DNA from 3 places in the Kitasatospora sp. NPDC048296 genome. Region 2 is predicted to be linked to each of the others. Evidence: riboswitches for the same ligand, from Rfam matches in the RefSeq annotation. Region 2 holds a riboswitch; each other region holds the start of a gene.

Region 1 (3,693 bases), on a different contig from region 2:
CAGCGGCATGATCGCCGCGCAGCCGACGTCTTCCAGCTTGCGCGCCAGCACCGGGTCGTCGTTGGTGTACGGGAGCACGGTGAAGCCGTCGTCGACCAGGGTCTCGGCGGCGTCCAGCAGCTCGATCGGGTCGGGCAGCAGGGTGCGCTCGTCGGCGATCACCTCCAGCTTCACCCAGTCGGTGCCGAGCGCCTCGCGGGCCAGCCGGGCGGTCAGTACGGCCTCGCCGGCGGTGAAGCAACCGGCCGTGTTGGGCAGCACCCGGATGCCGTTGCGGGTCAGCACGTCCAGGACGGAGCCCTGGGTGGTGGCGTCGACCCGGCGCATGGCCACCGTGGTCAGCTCGGTGCCGGAGGCGAGCAGCGCGCGCTCCAGGACCTCCAGGCTGGGCGCGCCGCCGGTGCCCATGATGAGCCGGGAGGAGAAGGTCGTCCCGGCGATGGTGAGAAGGTCGTCGGCCATGGCTCAGCCTCCCTGGACGGCGGTGAGGATCTCGACCCGGTCACCGGTGTTCAGCGGCGTGTCGGACCACGAACTACGGGGCACCACAGCCTCGTTGACGGCGGCGGCTACTCCGGTGTTGGCCTTGCTGACGGTGGCCACCAGCTCGGCGAGGGTCGTGGCGGCGGGCGTCCGGCGGGGCTCGCCGTTGACGGTCAGGGCGATCTCGGTCATGCGGAGGCCTTCGTGGTGGAGTGGTCGGGGGAGAACCGGGCGGGCGTGAACGGCGCTGCGAGGTCCGGGACTTCGCCGGTCGCCAGGTACTCGGTGATCAGGTCGGCGGTCACCGGGGTGAGCAGCACGCCGTTGCGGTAGTGGCCGGTGGCGGCGACCAGTCCGGGCAGCGGGGTCGGGCCCAGCAGCGGGGCGTTGTCCGGCGAGCCGGGGCGCAGCCCGGCGGAGGTCTCCACCAGCGGGAGTTCGGTGATACCGGGGACCAACTCGTGGGCGTCACGGAGGAGTTCGTACACCCCGCCGGCGGTGACGGTGGTGTCGTAGCCCTGCTCCTCGGTGGTCGCGCCGATCACCAGCTCGCCGTTCTCGCGCGGCACCAGGTACAGGTGCTGCCCGCGCACGACCGCGCGGACGTTGCGGGAGAGGAACGGCCGGTAGGCGTCCGGGATGCGGAGCCGAAGCACCTGTCCCTTCACCGGGCGGATCGCGGGCAGCACGCCCTCGGGCAGGCCGGGCAGCCGGTGGCTGTAGGGGCCGGCGGCGAGCACGATCTGATCGGCGGTCACCGTCTCCCCGGTGCTGAGCCGGGCGCCGACCGCGCGGCCGTCCTCGACGAGCAGCTCGACGGCCTCGGCGCGCCGACCGACGACGCCCGCGCGCTCACCGGCCAGCAGCAGTGCGGTGAGCAGCCGCCGGGGATCCACCTGGTGGTCGTTCGCGACGTGCAGGCCGCCGCGCACACCGGGGGCCAGCATCGGCTCCAGCCTGCGGGCCTCCCGGCCGGTCAGCCAGCTCGACTCCAGACCGAGCCGCTGGTGGAAGGCGTGCAGTTCGCGCAGTTCCTCGCGGTCGTCGGAGTCCAGTGCGACGGCGATCGTGCCGCACCGGCGGTAGCCGGTGTCCTCGCCGCCGCTCGCCTCGGTGAGCTCGGCGGCGAAGGCCGCGTACCGCTCGTTCGAGGCCATGCCGAGGCGCAGCAGCGGCTCCTCGCCGTACTGCAGCTCGGTGACCGGGGCGAGCATCCCGGCCGCGACCGCGGCCGCCCCGCCGCCGGGGGAGGGGTCGACCACGACCACGTTCCCCAGCCCGCGCTGCGCGGCGCGCCACGCGACGGCGAGGCCGACGATGCCCCCGCCGATCACCAGCACGTCGGCGCGGTCGCCTGATGGCAAGCGTGACAAAGCTGCTCTTCTCCCTTCGCCGGTATGACCCGGATCAGGTTCGGACGGTCGCGGGCCGTGCCAGCCCGCCTCTCAGCCCGGTACGCCGGGCTCCCGTGTGGTGCACCCACCTTAACGCCGGGGGTCGGCCCGGCCGAAGGGCCGTGTGAGGGGTGGGACGGGTGAGCAGGATGGTTGCCGCCCGCCCCGCCCCCGCAGGGCCTGTCTTCGAACTCCCGCCTGCCGGGTGCCGCCGCGGCGCTGAGTACAGTGACGGGCGTGGCAGAGCTGAGCGGAACGGATCAGGTGGTCGTCGTCGGGGCCGGGCTGGCCGGGGCGCAGTGCGCCCTGAAGCTGCGGCAGGGCGGCTGGCGGGGGCGGATCACCCTGGTCGGCGAGGAGCCGCACGCGCCGTACGACCGGCCGCCGCTCTCCAAGGACGTGCTGCTCGGCAAGGCCGACGCCACCACCCTGGACATCGACTACGGGCAGCTCGGCATCGAGCTGCTCACCGGTCGTCGCGCCACCGGCCTCACCCCGGGCGTGCTGCACACCGACGGCGGCGACCTCCCGTACGACTCGCTGGTGATCGCCACCGGCGCCACTCCGCGCGCCCTGCCCGGTGCCGAGCGCGCCCACGTGCTGCACACCCTGGACGACGCCCTGGCGCTGCGCGCGCTGCTGCGCCCCGGGCTGCGGCTGGTCCTGGTCGGCGCGGGCTGGATCGGCGCCGAGGTGTCCACCGCCGCGCGGCAGGCCGGCTGCGAGGTGACCGTGGTGGAGGCCGGCCCGGCGCCGGTGCCGGGCGCGCTGCCGACCGGGGTCGGCTCGGCGATGGCCGCCTGGTACGCCGAGGCCGGGGTCGAGCTGCGCTGCGGGGTCGGCGTGGCCGCCGTCGAGCCGGGCGCGGTGCTGCTGGCGGACGGCTCGCACCTGCCCGCCGACGAGGTGGTGGTCGGCGTCGGCGCCCGGCCCGCGACCGGCTGGCTGGCCGGCTCGGGCGTCGAGCTGGACGAGGCCGGGGCGGTCCTGGTGGACGAGCGGCTGCGCACCGGCCTGCCCGGGGTCTTCGCGGCCGGGGACTGCGTCAGCTACCCGTCGGCCCGCTCCGGTGCCCGGCTGGCCGTGCAGCACTGGGACCACGCGCTGCAGTCCGGCGAGGCCGCGGCCGCCGCCGTGCTGGGGGCCGACGCGCCGTACGATCCGGTGCCGTACTTCTGGTCCGAGCAGTTCGGCCGGATGGTCCAGTACGCCGGCCGGCACGCCGAGGGCGACGAGCTGCTGTGGCGCGGCAGCCCGCAGGACGCGGCCTGGTCGGTGCTCTGGCTGCGTGACGGGGCGCCGAGCGCGCTGCTGGCGGTGGACCGGCCGCGCGACCTGACCCAGGGGCGGAAGCTGATCGAGCGCGGGGCGGTGCTGGACCCGGCCCGCGCGGCGGACCCGACGGTGGCGCTGAAGGCTGCCACCAGCTAGGGGGCGTGTGCGTGGCGGGGGGCAGAGGTGGCAGTCTGGTGCCGTGAGTGAGATCGATGCCAAGACTGAAGCCCTGGTCCCCGAGTGGCTGTACCTCCCCGACATCTCCGAGCGGTGGGGTGTGGTGGTCACCGAGGTCCGCAACATGGTCAAGCACGGTGACCTGATCGCCGTCCGCCGCGGCCCCAACAAGTCGCTGCAGGTCCCGGCGGCGTTCGTCGACGAGACCGGCCCGGTCAAGCACCTGGTCGGACTGCTGACGGTGCTGCGGGACAGCGGGTTCTCCGACGCGGAGATCATCGAGTGGATGTTCACCGAGGACCCGTCGCTGCCCGGCACCCCGGTGCAGGCGCTGTGGGAGAACCGTGCCACCGAGGTCAAGCGC
Region 2 (3,693 bases):
GCGCGGCCGGATGACGACGGCCGCCGAGACGGCGAAGCGCCGACCCGGAGCGTGGAGCACGGGGTCGGCGCTTCTGACTGTCAGTCGGCCAGCGGGAGGTAGACCCGGCTGCCCTGGGCCTTGAACTCCTCGGACATGGCCTGCATGCCGGCCTCGGCGTCGGCGTCGAACTCGCTGGAGACGGCCGTCGACCCGTCGCCGTGCTCGTCGCGGATCTTTTGACTGATCTTCATCGAGCAGAACTTCGGGCCGCACATCGAGCAGAAGTGGGCCGTCTTGGCGGGTTCGGCGGGGAGGGTCTCGTCGTGGAAGTCGCGAGCGGTCTCCGGGTCGAGGGCCAGGTTGAACTGGTCCTCCCAGCGGAACTCGAAGCGGGCGTCGGAGAGGGCGTCGTCCCAGGCCTGGGCGCCGGGGTGGCCCTTGGCGAGGTCGGCGGCGTGGGCGGCGATCTTGTAGGTGATCACGCCGGTCTTGACGTCGTCCCGGTTGGGCAGGCCCAGGTGCTCCTTGGGGGTGACGTAGCAGAGCATCGCGGTGCCCCACCAGGCGATCATCGCGGCGCCGATGCCCGAGGTGATGTGGTCGTAGCCGGGGGCGACGTCGGTGGTGAGGGGGCCGAGGGTGTAGAACGGCGCCTCGTCGCAGATCTCCTTCTGGAGATCCATGTTCTCCTTGATCTTGTGCATCGGGACGTGGCCCGGGCCCTCGATCATCACCTGGACGTCGCGCTCGCGGGCGATCCGGCCCAGCTCGCCGAGGGTCTGCAGCTCGGCGAACTGCGCCTCGTCGTTGGCGTCCGCGATCGAGCCGGGGCGCAGGCCGTCACCGAGCGAGAAGGTGACGTCGTAGCTCGCCAGGATGTCGCAGAGTTCCTCGAAGTTGGTGTAGAGGAAGTTCTCCTTGTGGTGCGCCAGGCACCACGCGGCCATGATCGAGCCGCCGCGCGAGACGATGCCGGTCTTGCGGCGCGCGGTGAGCGGGACGTACCGCAGCAGCACCCCGGCGTGGACGGTCATGTAGTCGACGCCCTGCTCGCACTGCTCGATGATGGTGTCCCGGTAGACCTCCCAGGTCAGGTCCTCGGCCCTGCCGTCCACCTTCTCCAGCGCCTGGTAGAGCGGCACGGTGCCGATCGGCACGGGGGAGTTGCGCAGGATCCACTCGCGGGTGGTGTGGATGTTGCGGCCGGTGGAGAGGTCCATGACGGTGTCGGCGCCCCAGCGGGTGGCCCAGGTCATCTTCTCCACCTCCTCCTCGATCGAGGAGGTCACGGCGGAGTTGCCGATGTTGGCGTTGATCTTCACCAGGAAGTTGGTGCCGATGATGGCCGGCTCCACCTCGGGGTGGTTCACGTTCACCGGGATGACGGCGCGGCCGCGGGCCACCTCGTCGCGCACGAACTCGGGCTCCAGCCCCTCGCGCAGCGCCACGAACTCCATCTCCGGCGTCACCACGCCCCGCTTGGCGTAAGCGAGTTGAGTGACGGCCACACCGCCGCGACCGCGCAGCGGGCGGCGCGGGCGGCCGGGGAAGACGGCGTCCAGGTTGCGCAGGTTGCCGCCGCGCGGCGAGGTGTGCTTGATCCCGTCGTCCTCGGGGCGCGCCTCGCGGCCGTCGTACTCCTCGACGTCGCCGCGCTGGCGGATCCAGGAGTCGCGCAGGGCGGGCAGGCCGCGCCGCACGTCGGGCTCGTAGGCCGGGTCGGTGTACGGGCCGGAGGTGTCGTACAGCGGCACGGTCCTGCCGTTGGTGAGCTGCACCTCGCGGTAGGGCACCCGCAGGTCCGGGCGGGACCCGTCCCGGTAGGCCTTGCGCCAGGCCGGGGTCGGGTAGCCGGTGCGCTCGCTGCTGGGGGTGCTCTGGGCAGACTGCGGCTGTGCTTCGAACGTGGTCATCTGACCTCTACTCCCTACGCCGGCATTACCCGGTCCAGGTTCCTGCGGTCGACGCAGCCGTCGGTCCGTCCGTCGACGTTCCGGTCAGCGCCCTCTCAGCCCGGTGCTCCGAGCTCCCGCGTCGCAGGCGGTGTTGCCTGCACATGACGCCCAACACGGTAGCGAGCCGATCGCCGCAGGTCCAGAAGGCCCCCGCACCGAATATCCGGCCGAAAAGGCCGAGGCCCGGCCCCCGCTCACGGGGTGCCGGGCCTCCGGGGTGCTCCGCCGCGGTCCGCGCGGCGGAGCGGATTCAGCTCTTCGCGGCCTTCTTCACCAGGATCACCACGGCGGCCGCGATGCCCACCACGACCAGCAGCTTGATCAGGATGCTCAGCAGGGCACCGACCACGCCGAAGACGAAGGCGATGATGTTCCAGGCCAGCACCAGGACCAGCACCGGGATGACGATGTTGCGCACCCAGGAGGGCAGCGACTTCCAGAGCTCAGCCATGTCGGTTCCTCTTCTCCCCTCGGGCCGGCCGCCGACTCGGTGCCGCATCCCGCTTGCTTTCGATGCTTCGATCGTACGGTGGCCGCAGCCCCGGAACGAGGCCCAACGGCCCGGAGAGAACCCCGAGATCACCCCGATCCCCACCCCCGGGGAGACCCCCGAGACCGACCGGGTGGGGCGCCCCCGGACGGGGGTCAGACCGGCCAGCGCTCCCCGCGCCAGGCGGCGTCCCAGAACATCCACTCGTAGCGCGAGGTGGTCCTGAAGTGCTCGACCACCTTGCGGCGTTCGGCCGCGGACAGCTCCCCGCCGAGCCGGTCGGTGAGCGCCAGCACCCGGCGCACCACGGACTGGAAGGCCTCGTCGCCGTAGGTGGCGATCCACTTGGCGTACAGCGGGTCGGGGGAGCCCTGGGCGAGTAGCGCCTCGCCGACCCGGGCGTAGATCCAGTAGCAGGGCAGCACCGCGCCGAGCGCCTCGGCGAAGGACCCGCCGTAGACGGTGGCCAGCAGGTAGCTGGTGTAGGCCCGGGTGGTGGGCAGCACCGGCTCGGCGGCGGCCTCCTCGGCGGTGCCGCCGAAGGCCGTGAGGAACTCGGCGTGCATGCCCTGCTCCGCGGCCAGCGCGCCGACCGCGTCGTCGGCGAAGGCCCGGACGTCCGCCTCGCCGGGTGCCTTGGCGGCGCAGACGGCGAGCGCGCGGGCGTAGTCGCGCAGGTAGTGCGAGTCCTGGACGACGAAGTGGCGGAAGGCCTCGCGCGGCAGGGTGCCGTCGGTGAGGCCGCCGATGAAGGGGTGGGCGAGGATCTCGGCGTAGACCGGCTCGATCGACGCCCAGAGTTCCTCGGTCAGGGTCCTGGTGCTCATGCTGCGACCCTAAGCGCTCAGTCCTCCGGCGGGGAGAACACCACCAGCACCCGCAGCTCCTCGGTGATGTGGTGGAACCTGTGCGGGGTGCCGGCCGGCACGTACACCACGGTGCCGCGCGCGACGGTCGCGGTCTCGGCGCCGACGGTCAGCTCGGCGCGGCCGCTGATCACCTGGTAGATCTCGTCCTGCTCGTGCGCGGTCTGCGGGTCGGTGTCGCCGGGGGAGAGCGCGTACAGCCCGGCGGACATCCGCGGCTCGCGCAGGAAGCGCAGGTACGCGCCCTCGTTGGCCGCCCGCTCGGCGTCCAGTTCGTCCAGCCGGAACAGCTTCACCGCTGCCGTCCTCCCTCGTCCGTACACCGCGTGGACCAGGTGCATTCAACACCAACTCGTCCGACGGGAGCTTCCCCCCGGGCCGGGCGCCTGCCAGGCTTGGG
Region 3 (3,693 bases), 260 kb from region 2:
GTCGCGGGTCTGGATCTGCGCGCCGTCGCCCTTGTAGTCGTCGTTGCGCAGCACGTCGAGCTTGGCGTAGACCGGCTTGCCGGTCTTGATCAGGGTGTCCGCGACCCACTTGGCCTGGTTGATCGGGATGGCGAAGCCCAGGCCGATGCTGCCGGCCCGGCCGTTGGCGGAGGCGTTGGACTGGATCGCCGAGTTGATGCCCATCACCGCGCCGCTGGAGTCGAGCAGCGGGCCGCCGGAGTTGCCGGGGTTGATCGAGGCGTCGGTCTGCAGGGCGTTCATGTACGAGGCCTGCGCGCCGGTCTCGTCGCCCGAGGCGACCGGACGGTCCTTGGCGCTGACGATGCCGCTGGTGACGGTGGACTCCAGGCCGTACGGCGCACCGATCGCGATCGTGGTGTCGCCGACGTTGACCTTGTCGGAGTCGGCCAGCGCCAGGGGCGCCAGCTTGCCCTTCGGCGGGTTGTCGATCTTGACCACGGCGACGTCGTAGCCGTCGGCGTGGCCCAGCACCGAGGCGCTGTAGGACGTGCCGTCGGCGAACTTGACGGTCAGTTTGCCGCCGCTGAGGGCCGGCGCGACCACGTGGTTGTTGGTGAGGATGTGGCCCTCGGTGTCGAAGACGAAGCCGGTGCCGGTGCCCGACTCGCTGCTGTTCTGCGCCTTGATGGTGACGACGCTGGGCAGCGCCTTCTGCGCGATGGCGGCGATCGAGCCGGGGACGGGCTCGTTCTTCTGGGTGTCGCTGGCCTGGACGGTGGTGCTGCGGTGGTCGTCCGCCGAACTGCTGCTGCTGACCTGGTTGGTGGCGACCACGCCGATCGCGCCGCCGGCCACACCGGCGACCAGCGCGACGGCCGCGAGCAGGGCCACCAGGCCGCCGCGCTTCTTGCGCGGGCCGCCGGGGCCGCCGGGGTGGTCGGCCGGGTAGCCGAGCGGGCCGCCGGGGTAGTCGGGGCCTCCGGGGCCGCCGGGGTAGCCCGCACCGCCGGAGGTGGCGTCATGGGCGGCGCCCCAGCCGCCGACCGGCTGGCCGGCGCCGAACGGGTGGTGGCCGTGCGCGGCGGGCGCGGCACCGTACGGCTCCTGCGCACCGGCGGGCGCGGCACCGTACGGCTCCTGCGCACCGGCGGCGGGCACGCCGTGGGACGGGGTCGCGTACGGGTTGGCGGCCGGCGGCAGGGCCGGGGCCACCGGGGCCGCGACCGGAGCAGCGGGGGCCGCGGCAGCGGGCGCGGGCGCGACGGGCGGCGCGGGCGGCAGGACCGGCGGCGGGGCGTCGATGTAGCCGGTGACCGGGTCGACGGCGTGCTCCTCGGCGGCGGGCGCCGCCGGGGCCTCCGGCGCGGGGACCTTGGTGAAGGCCACGGTGGGCTTGTGACCGCCCTCGGCCGGGGCGGCCGCAGCCGGGGCGGCCTCGACCTGCTCGGGCCCGGCCTCCGGCGCGGTCTCCGGCTCCGGGACGCGGCTGAACGCCATCGTCGGCTTGTGCCCGCCGTCGCCCGCGGCGGCGGCCGACGCCGCGTCAGCGGCTTCCGGCGCGGCCTCGGGCTCGGGCTCGGGAACCCGGCTGAACGCCATCGTCGGCTTGTGGCCGCCCTGAGCGGTGCCGTCGGAAACGGGCCCAGCCGTCTCCTCGGGGCCCGCGGGCTGCTCCCCCTGCGGCCCGGTGGGCCCAACCTCGCGCTCGGTGCTCACGGACGACCTCCATAGCTGACAGAACCAAGGACCATAGTTTTTCGCACTGTCGATTCGATTGCCGTAAGGACCCCTCTGAAGAACTCATAAGAATCCTTAGCCGACACCGACGACAGCGATGACGGCGACGGTCGGGGAGCCCCCCTCCCTCCGCCCGGGCGTTCCGCGATGCGGACCGCACACCCCGTGGCCTTTGGCGTTCGTACCCGTGCCGGTTAGCCTGTCGCTCCAAACTGACACGCGGGAGCTTGGACCGACCAGGCTGAGAGTGCGCATGTCGACCGTACGCCAAGTGGGACACCGGCGAACCGTCGAGGGGGCGCTGACCGCCGGAACCTGTCCGGGTAATGCCGGCGTAGGGAGTATCGGCCATGCCGCCTGCTTCGCCATCCTCTTCTTCGAGCGCGTCCACGTCCAAGGATTTCCTTGATCGTCCCGCGGGCGCGACCGCCCCCGGCACCGACGGGCGTGTCGAGGCGCCACTGGTGCTGGACACCGAGCCGCCGCGCACCCTGCGCTTCCGGGACCACTTCGCGCTCTGGATGAACCTGGGCGTCAGCCTGATCGGCTTCTCCACCGCCGCCACCGTGCTCGGCGAGAAGGGCAGCGAGCTGTCGCTGGCCGCCGCGGTGACCGCGATCGTGGCCGGTACGGCGGTCGGCACCGCGATGCTCGGCGTGGCCGCGCTGATCGGCGCCCGGACCGGCGCCCCCGCGATGGCCAACCTGCGCGGGCTGTTCGGCACCCGGCTGTCCTACCTGCCGACCGTGCTGAACATCGTCCAGTGCATCGGCTGGGGCGTGTTCGAGCTGCTGACCATCTCGGCGGGCGCCCAGACCGTCGCCCACACCACCGGCTACCGCTGGCTGTTCGTGCTGGCCGCGGGCGCGCTGACCACCGCGCTGACGATCTGGCCGCTGGGCGCGATCGCGGTGCTGCGCCGCTTCGTGGCCGGGGCGGTCGCGGTCGCGATGGTGTACTTCACCGTCCAGTTGGGCCGTCAGGGCGTACCGGACCCGGGCGCGGGCAACTGGCACGGCTTCCTGGGCGCCACCGACGCGATGATCGCGGTGTCGATCTCCTTCGTCCCGATGGCCGCCGACTACACCCGGCACTCGCGCACCGCGGGCTCGTCCTTCTGGGGGAGCTTCTCCGGCTACACCGTCGCCCAGGTCTGGTGCTACGTGCTCGGCCTGATGGCGCTGCTGCAGTCCGACGGCGACCCGAGCCGGATCTTCGACTCCTTCCTCGGCGTCTGGGCCGGCTGGCTGTTCCTGCTGGTGCTGGTGCTGCGCGAGACCGACCAGTCCTTCGCCAACGTGTACTCGACCGCGATGTCGCTGCAGAACCTGCTGCCGCGGGTGGACCGCCGGGTGCTGAGCGGCGGGATCGGCGTGCTGACCACCGTGCTGGCACTGCGGATCGACAGGTTCACCGACACCTACAGCAACTTCCTCGGCCTGATCGGCTCGGTCTTCGTGCCGCTGCTCGCGGTGCTGGCGGTGGACTACTTCTTCGGGGCCGGCCGGCACGGCTGGGACCTCTCCGAGAAGGCGCCGTCCCGCTGGCTGATGCTGCTGCCGTGGGTGCTGGGCTTCGCGGTCTACCAGTTCATCGCGCCGACCGCGGTGGCCGGCTGGTGGACGGACTTCTGGACCTCGGCCCAGCGGGCCCTGCATTTCACCCCGCAGGAGTGGACCTCCGCCTCGCTGTTCGCCTTCCTGGTGCCGGCCCTGGTCACCTGGGCGCTCACCCCGCTGACCCGGCGCGCCGCCGGCGCCTGAGGCACCGGGGGCGAAACCGGCCCCGCAGGTTGGGACCGTCTTCGCCCCCGCGTCACCTCTGCCGCCTATCGTTGGGCCCGTGACCAGCCCAGACCTGTCCCCGTCGGCGGCGCGCACCGCGCCCTCCGTCCAGGTGATCGCCCATCGCGGTTCCTCCCACGCCCTGCCCGAGCACACCTTCGCGGCCTACCGGCGCGCGCTCGACGAGGGA

The links. A riboswitch is a leader RNA that binds a small molecule or an ion and turns the genes downstream of it on or off. The one in region 2 is predicted to bind thiamine pyrophosphate.
Region 1: linked by a shared signal. The riboswitch ahead of thiO (glycine oxidase ThiO) and the one ahead of thiC (phosphomethylpyrimidine synthase ThiC) in region 2 are both predicted to bind thiamine pyrophosphate.
Region 3: linked by a shared signal. The riboswitch ahead of ACGF12_RS00350 (purine-cytosine permease family protein) and the one ahead of thiC (phosphomethylpyrimidine synthase ThiC) in region 2 are both predicted to bind thiamine pyrophosphate.

Annotation. Positions count from the first base shown of each region.
Region 1 is NZ_JBICZB010000006.1:18,758-22,450, forward strand. Features, by position in the region: gene ACGF12_RS06540 (thiazole synthase) at 1-462, opposite strand, end outside; gene thiS (sulfur carrier protein ThiS) at 466-675, opposite strand; gene thiO (glycine oxidase ThiO) at 672-1,847, opposite strand; TPP riboswitch at 1,851-1,963, opposite strand; gene ACGF12_RS06555 (NAD(P)/FAD-dependent oxidoreductase) at 2,106-3,308, shown strand; gene ACGF12_RS06560 (Rv2175c family DNA-binding protein) at 3,352-3,693, shown strand, end outside.
Region 2 is NZ_JBICZB010000001.1:333,632-337,324, reverse strand. Features, by position in the region: gene ACGF12_RS01555 (FAD-binding oxidoreductase) at 1-14, shown strand, start outside; gene thiC (phosphomethylpyrimidine synthase ThiC) at 81-1,895, opposite strand; TPP riboswitch at 1,890-2,025, opposite strand; gene ACGF12_RS01545 (DUF5326 family protein) at 2,188-2,388, opposite strand; gene tenA (thiaminase II) at 2,583-3,254, opposite strand; gene ACGF12_RS01535 (cupin domain-containing protein) at 3,272-3,589, opposite strand.
Region 3 is NZ_JBICZB010000001.1:70,510-74,202, forward strand. Features, by position in the region: gene ACGF12_RS00345 (S1C family serine protease) at 1-1,698, opposite strand, end outside; TPP riboswitch at 1,929-2,077, shown strand; gene ACGF12_RS00350 (purine-cytosine permease family protein) at 2,184-3,482, shown strand; gene ACGF12_RS00355 (glycerophosphodiester phosphodiesterase) at 3,562-3,693, shown strand, end outside.